2 regions of the Salinicoccus roseus genome follow, and region 1 is predicted to be linked to the other one. Evidence: riboswitches for the same ligand, from Rfam matches in the RefSeq annotation. Region 1 holds a riboswitch; the other holds the start of a gene.

Region 1 (3,813 bases):
TATATCCGGCTTCGCATCCATCAGTGTCCTGAGGTTATCATACTCCCCACCCATATCCGATGGCAATACTTCTATTGTAGTAAATGGATTCTCCTCGCGGACTTTCCTCACTGTCTCCGCGTATACCCTGGAGCCGCCATCCTTCAGGTCATCCCTTGCGACCGCGGTGATGACGACGTGTTTCAGGTTCATCAGCTTCACGGATTCCGCAACGCGGTTCGGCTCATCCCAGTCGAGTTCATTCGGCAGCCCCGTCTTGACTGCACAGAAACGGCAGGCACGTGTGCATATCGCGCCCAGTATCATGAATGTGGCCGTGCGGCGCTCCGCCCAGCATTCGTGTATGTTTGGACATTTCGCCTCTTCACATACTGTATGTAGGTTCTTCTCACGCATCATCTTCTTCAGGCCGGTATAGTTCTTATTGGTGTTCAGCTTGATCTTCAGCCAATCCGGCTTTCTAAGTATCTCTTCATTTTTTGTAGCCAATTTACAATGCCCTCCTTAATTAAATCAATATCATGTTCATATTATCATAATTATTCGAATAAAGTGGCAAAAAAGAAAAATTCTTCACTCAATGTCATACTATAAAAAAACCGCCACCCGGGGGTGGCGGCCAATTCAACCTATGATTCTGCACTCTCCTTGACGATCGGTGTATAGACGACTTTGGAGACGACCACGACGATGATGAGGAGCACCAGCAGTGTCAGAAGCGCAAGCGGAAGACTTGATGTCAGACCAAGTACCAGATACCCGGCCAGCGCGATCATAGCGGAGCCGATCGCATATGGCAGCTGCGTCATTACATGGACGATGTGGTTGCATCCTGCCCCCGTCGAGGAGAGGATCGTCGAGTCCGAAATCGGTGAACAGTGGTCACCGAATACTGCGCCTGCAAGTACTGCTGCGATGCTTGGCAGCAGCAGATCAGTCGCCTCGAGTGAAATCATGATTTCACCTGTGATCGGAATGAGGATGCCGAATGAGCCCCAGCTTGTCCCCGTGGCCAGCGCCATCAGACAGGCGACCGCAAACACGACCGCAAGCAGAATGCCTGTCGGCATATTCGAACTCTCGACCATGGAACCGAGCAGTTCGCCGGTGCCGAGCTGGCCGATCAGGTCACCGATCATCCATGCCAGGGTCAGCACGAGTATCGCCGGGAACATGGCCATGAAGCCGGTCTTAACACCAAGCCATATCTCCGTTTTGCCGAAGTCATCGTCGCTGTGTGTGTACCTGAAGAAGTAGAACAGGCTGAGCAACAGGCCGACGATGCCCCCGATGACGAGGGAGTGCGTCACGAGTGTATTTTCGAAGATGCTGAAGATGTCCATGGAACCGCCTGTCACTGCACCTGTTACGAACATCGCTATGATGACCGTAAAGGCGAGCCCCAGGATCGGTACGATCAGCGCCTTGGCAGAACCCTGCTGATGGACGGGGAGTTCCTCGTCCGTTTCGCCGGGTACTTCGCGCGTGTCCCCGACCACCTGTCCATCATTGATGGCGAGGGATTCATGCTTCCGCATCGCTCCGATGTCGAAGCGTGTAAGGATGACGATGAACATCATCGCCACTGCAGTCAGCACGTAGAAATTCATCGGTATCATATAGACGAATGCCTGGAACGGCGTCACCGCCACCATGCCCGCTGCGGCAATCAGCGGGGCCACAAGACCCATGATGCCTGCGCCCCAGCTTGAAATCGGGGCAATGACAGAAATTGGAGATGCCGTCGTATCGATCAGATAAGCAAGCTTTGCACGGGAGACATTGTATTTGTCCGTCAGGGGTTTTGCCACCTGCCCCACGATCAATGCACTGAAGTAGTCATCGATGAAGACGATGATGCCGAGCAGTGCAGTCGCCATGTTGGCACCCTTCCGGGATTTCACCTTCGTCAGCGCCCAGGCGGTGAAGGCCCTTGCCCCACCCGACATGTTGATGAATGCAGTCATGATTCCAAGGAGACTGAGGAAGATGAGGATGAATGCATTCCACGTATTGATGGCACCCCCATCAACGAAAATGATTGCGAAACTGCTCCATATCATCCGCAGTGTCTCCATTATATCCGCACCCGCAATGACGAACGCCGAGGTGAGGATGCCGACACCGAGACTGATACCCACTTTTCGCGTCAGCACCACAAGCAGCAGCGTAAGCAGCGGCGGGATGAGGGAGATGTACTCCCAGTTCAATATACTTTCCATATATATCCTCCTGAAAAACGATTTAGATCATAAAAAAGACGTCACAGCAGCATTACAGAATCAGCCACCGTGACGTCAATCACCAATATGTAGCGCATCATCGTAATGACAGTACCAGGACTCTTCGACCTGATCCCAGGATGTCACCCCGCCGGGTGCACCCTTCGGCAACTGCCCCTTTCCAGAAGTTCAAAGCATGCCTGCTCCCTCCTGTACTCATGGCCGTTGCGACCTCTACTTTCCGTTCTTCAATTGTCATAGAATATTATAGCATAATCTGCATACTTTTCAACTATAATTCCGTGCGGTACATCTTGACGATTTCCCTCAGGAACTCGGGCATCTTATAGACCTTCTTCGAATACCTGAACTGCGGGAATATCCTGCCGAATGTATACATGTCCAGCGTGCCGAGTTTATAGTGCCGGCGGTCATCGATCCGTTCGCCATTGATGTAGTATTCGCGTTCCGACTGGACATAGCCGATATTGTCCGTGACGAAGCAGCCGAATATATCACCGCGGAAGCCGAGCCCCCGGATGATGTCATCCTTGAACTCATGCTTCGACGCCTGATTGAACACTTCCTTCAGCTCACGTCCGGTCAATTCGATCTGGACCGTGTTGATCGCGTGCGGCAGCACCTTATGCAGATCATATTCCGTCAGGGTCCCGCCCTCGAAGGACTTCGCAATAAGCCCCGTATGGAGCAGGCTCGCATCACTGTCCGTGAACAGCCTGAGCATGCGGGCCAATGCCATGATGAACCGGCTGGTGGAATAGAGGGTCCGTTCGATCGGCGGTGCCTCTTCCTTTACGACCGTCGACATCATGTCCCGGCCGATTTCATAATAATGGTCGTCACTGCTCGACAGCAGATCGGTGTCGTAGAGTCGGGCATGCTTGCGGATGAGTGCGCGCCCTTCAAACTCCAGCGTCACCTCCCCCACAAAATCCCCGAACCTCCCGGCAGCGGCAAGCAGCGTATCCCCGATCCACTCACCCTCTTCGAAATAATGATGTGTATGTGAACTCAATATGACATCTATTTCAGGAAACATCATTGCGAGGGATTCATCATCATAGCGTCCGAGATGGCTCATCATGACGATGCAGTCGACCTCTGTATTGATCTCCGTGATGGCTTTCAAAATCCACTCGAAAGCCTCCGACACTTCCCAGCCCAGCGCTTTGTAGAAGGGCGTGAATTCGACCGTTGCGGCGATGAAACCGAATTTGATGCCATTGATCTCCTTGATGACATACGGCTTGAAGTATGGGGAGGTGCTCCCCACCTCACGAAGGTTGGCACAGATGACCTCGAAATCCGCGCCGTCGTACAGTGTCTTCAGGTCCTCCTTCTGGAGGGTGATCCCTTCGTTGTTTCCGATTGTGGCGATATCGCATCCGGCTTCGTTGAGGATCTCCACGTTGCCCTTGCCGAGTGTCGCCTCGGTATAGGGGTGGGAGCGATCTGCGTGATCTCCAAGGTCGACGTACACCATATCCTGCTTGTACTGCCGTTTCTTGTTGTCGAGAAAATCCTTTATCTTCAAATAGTTGTACAGATGACTATGTATGTCATTTGTATG
Region 2 (3,813 bases), 930 kb from region 1:
AGAGACCCATGGAGTTCATCCACATTCCGGCTGCCTGCATCGTGGTGCAGCCCGTCGATATTCTGGGTAATGACTCCGAGCGACCGCCCTGTCCTTTCTTCATGGGCGATGAAATCATGGACGATGTTCGGTGCCTTGTCTGCAAGCATCAGGCGTTTCCTGTAGAAACGGATGAAACTTTCCGGGTCATCCTCCAGGTGCTCCCTGCTCAAAAGGTATTCCGGCGAATGGCCTGCCCTGCTGATCTCATCGAACAGACCACCCATACTTCTGAAATCGGGGATGCCGCTTTTGACCGACACCCCTGCACCAGTGAAAAATACGGTACGACGACTCTCATCCATTATAGTGGAAAATCGGCGCAATTCGTGCTCCATTGGTATCCGCCCTCCTAGAATTATATTTCAATGGTACCATAAATGTGTTATCATCGCTTAAGAATATACTAAAGGAGAATGCCTATGCTACAGGTTATAGATGTTGGTCTGAGGTTTGGCGACCGCAAACTGTTTGAAGATGTAAATATAAAGTTCACTCCGGGCAACTGCTACGGGTTGATCGGTGCGAATGGTGCCGGAAAATCCACATTCCTCAAGATACTTTCAGGAGAAATGGAGGCGCAGACGGGCCATGTGAGCATGGCGAAGGATGAGCGTCTTGCCGTCCTGAAACAAGACCACTTCGGATATGAGGAATACCGTGTCCTGGATGTCGTAATGATGGGCCACGCGAAACTTTGGGAAGTCATGAATGAAAAGAATGAAATATATATGAAGCCGGATTTCTCAGATGAGGATGGCATACGTGCTGCAGAACTCGAAGGCGAATATGGTGAAATGGGCGGCTGGACGGCCGAATCCGATGCCGAAAGCCTGCTGCATGGCCTCGGCATAGATTCAACCCTCGTGGACAAGAACATGTCCGAGCTTGAAAACAACCAGAAAGTCAAAGTCCTGCTTGCACAAAGTCTGTTCGGCAACCCTGACGTACTGCTCCTCGATGAGCCGACCAACGGCCTCGACATACAGGCAATCCAATGGCTTGAAGAATTCCTGATCAATTTCGACAATACTGTCATCGTGGTTTCCCACGACCGCCATTTCCTTAATAATGTGTGTACCCATATTGCCGACCTCGACTTCGGAAAGATACAGCTATATGTAGGCAACTATGATTTCTGGTACCAATCCAGCCAATTGGCCCAGCAGATGGCCCAGGATCAGAACAAGAAGAAGGAAGAGAAAATCAAGGAACTGAAGGACTTCGTTGCACGGTTCAGTGCGAACGCCTCCAAGTCCAAACAGGCGACAAGCCGTAAGAAGACGCTTGAAAAGATCGAACTCGAGGACATCAAGCCATCTTCCAGAAGGTATCCGTTCGTGAAGTTCACACCGGAACGTGAAATCGGCAATGATCTGCTCTATGTCAAAGGGCTCACGCACAGTGTCGATGGAAACAAAGTGCTGGACAACGTCAGCTTCACGCTGGATCCGTATGACAAGGCGGTCCTGATCGGCTCCTCTGAAATTGCACGCACCACCCTCCTCCGTATCCTGGCCGGTGAACTCACTCCGGACGAAGGTGAAGTCAAATGGGGAGTGACGACAAGCCAGAGCTATATGCCGAAGGACAACTCGGAATATTTCGAAGGCGTCAATACGAACCTTGTCGACTGGCTGCGCCAGTACGCGCCACCTGAAGAACAGACGGAAACCTTCCTGAGAGGATTCCTCGGAAGGATGCTGTTCAGCGGCGAAGAAGCCAAGAAGAAGGCAAGCGTATTGTCCGGTGGGGAAAAAGTCCGTGCAATGCTGTCGAAGATGATGCTCTCCAAGGCGAACGTCATCCTGCTCGACGAACCGACCAACCACCTGGATCTCGAAAGCATCACTGCAGTGAATGATGGGCTCAAAGACTTCAAAGGCTCCATCATATTCACTTCCCATGACTTTGAATTCATCAATACGATCACGAACAAGGTCATTGAACTGAAGGACTCCGGCGCAATAGTCAAAGAGTCCACCTATGAGGAGTACCTGAAAGACCAGGGTCTCATAAAATCGTAATTTATAGACAATTCCATATATTTTTGAAAAAGTAGTTTACATGCATTGGTTATGTATGTATAATGGCATTTATAAAATTAAATATCAGTTGGATGAGGCGCATCAATCATCAGTAGCCACTTAATATATAGTCTGCGAACTTTAAGTGTGTGAAAGGGTGCGATGCCGAAATGGCCTGCCGTTGCAGCGGCAAGCCATTGGATTTGAGGGTTAAGAGCTCCAGGTCTGTCATTATTTTTACAATAATGGAGTGCATCACTTGTGTATAGATCAGAACAAGTCCGGCATTCCGCCGGGCTTGTTTTTTTTAGTTTGAGTGAGTGCTTCCCCACAGGAGGACATATGGAAACGAGTGTTTTGAAATTTGGCGGAACATCAGTCGGTAATTTCGACAAGATAAAAGATATTGCGAATGAATTGAAATCAAGGGTTTCACGGGGAGAAAAGCTGATTGTTGTAGTCAGTGCAATGGGCGGTACGACAGATGAACTGCTGTTGAATGCAAACAGCCTCTCCTCCACTCCCAAGGAGGATCATGTGGCACTGCTGCTGACTACAGGAGAACAGCAGACCATCTCCTACCTCTCGATCGTCCTTGAAGATCTTGGGATACGGACAAAGGCGATGACAGGCTACCAGGCAGGCATAAAGACATTTGGCGGGCACATGAAAAGCAGGATTGCGGATATTGACCAGAAGCATCTGGAAGCCGCATTGGATAACCACGATGTCGTCGTAATCGCCGGATTCCAGGGCATCAACGATGAAATGGAGATCACCACACTCGGCCGCGGAGGTTCCGACACGACAGCGGTGGCCATAGCAGCCCGGTGCAACATGCCGTGTGAAATATATACGGATGTGGATGGTGTCTATGCGACCGACCCGCGTGTATATGAAGAGGCAGGAAGGATCTATGAAATCACTTACGATGAAATGATGGAAATGAGTGCCCTCGGGGCAGGCGTTCTTGAAACACGGTGCATAGAGATTGCAAAGAACCATTCGATCCCCCTCTACTTGGGCCGCACACTATCAGATGAGAAAGGAACATGGATCATGGAAGATACACAAGTTCTCGAAAGGAAGGCAGTAACCGGTGTGGCGCTCGACAGTGACATCATTCATGTCACCCTGTACGAACCGGAAAGGGAGTCGACCCTCATCTTCGATCTTTTCGAAAAGTTCGAGGCCCATGACATCAACATCGATATGATCTCCCAGGTGGTGAACAGTGAAGGGTTCCAGTTGTCCTTCACCGTCAAAGGAAATGAATCCTATCGCCTGGATGAGATATTCGAAGCGGTCGAACGCCTCCACCCGGAGATGGTGATGGATGTCAGGACAAACCACTCAAAAGTTTCAATCATCGGTTCCGGGATGCGTGATATGACCGGTGTCGCCTCACGGGCGTTCATGGCATTGCAGCAGGCCGGCATCCCCTTCTATCAGACGACGACTTCGGAAATCAGCATTTCCTATGTCGTGGATGGTGAAAAGGACAGGCAGGCAGTCGAAGTATTGGCGAAAAAATTCAATCTATAAAATCAGGAGGAATCGTTATGGTCAAGGTAGCAATAGTTGGAGCGACGGGTGTCGTCGGAAGTAAAATGATAGAAATGTTCGAACAGTACGAGATAGCAGCAGATGAGCTTGTCCTCTTCTCTTCCCCACGATCTGCAGGCAAGGAGGTCGAGGTGCAGGGACAGATGTATACAGTCCGGGAATTGACTGAGGAAGCGGCAAA

The links. A riboswitch is a leader RNA that binds a small molecule or an ion and turns the genes downstream of it on or off. The one in region 1 is predicted to bind lysine.
Region 2: linked by a shared signal. The riboswitch ahead of EDC33_RS01395 (aspartate kinase) and the one ahead of EDC33_RS06020 (Na+/H+ antiporter NhaC family protein) in region 1 are both predicted to bind lysine.

Annotation. Positions count from the first base shown of each region.
Region 1 covers NZ_RKQJ01000001.1:1,187,467-1,191,279, forward strand. Annotated here, with positions in the region: gene lipA (lipoyl synthase) at 1-489, opposite strand, end outside; gene EDC33_RS06020 (Na+/H+ antiporter NhaC family protein) at 630-2,222, opposite strand; lysine riboswitch at 2,305-2,467, opposite strand; gene EDC33_RS06025 (bifunctional metallophosphatase/5'-nucleotidase) at 2,515-3,813, opposite strand, start outside.
Region 2 covers NZ_RKQJ01000001.1:256,001-259,813, forward strand. Annotated here, with positions in the region: gene EDC33_RS01385 (NAD-dependent protein deacylase) at 1-377, opposite strand, end outside; gene EDC33_RS01390 (ABC-F family ATP-binding cassette domain-containing protein) at 462-2,066, shown strand; lysine riboswitch at 2,151-2,330, shown strand; gene EDC33_RS01395 (aspartate kinase) at 2,409-3,611, shown strand; gene EDC33_RS01400 (aspartate-semialdehyde dehydrogenase) at 3,629-3,813, shown strand, end outside.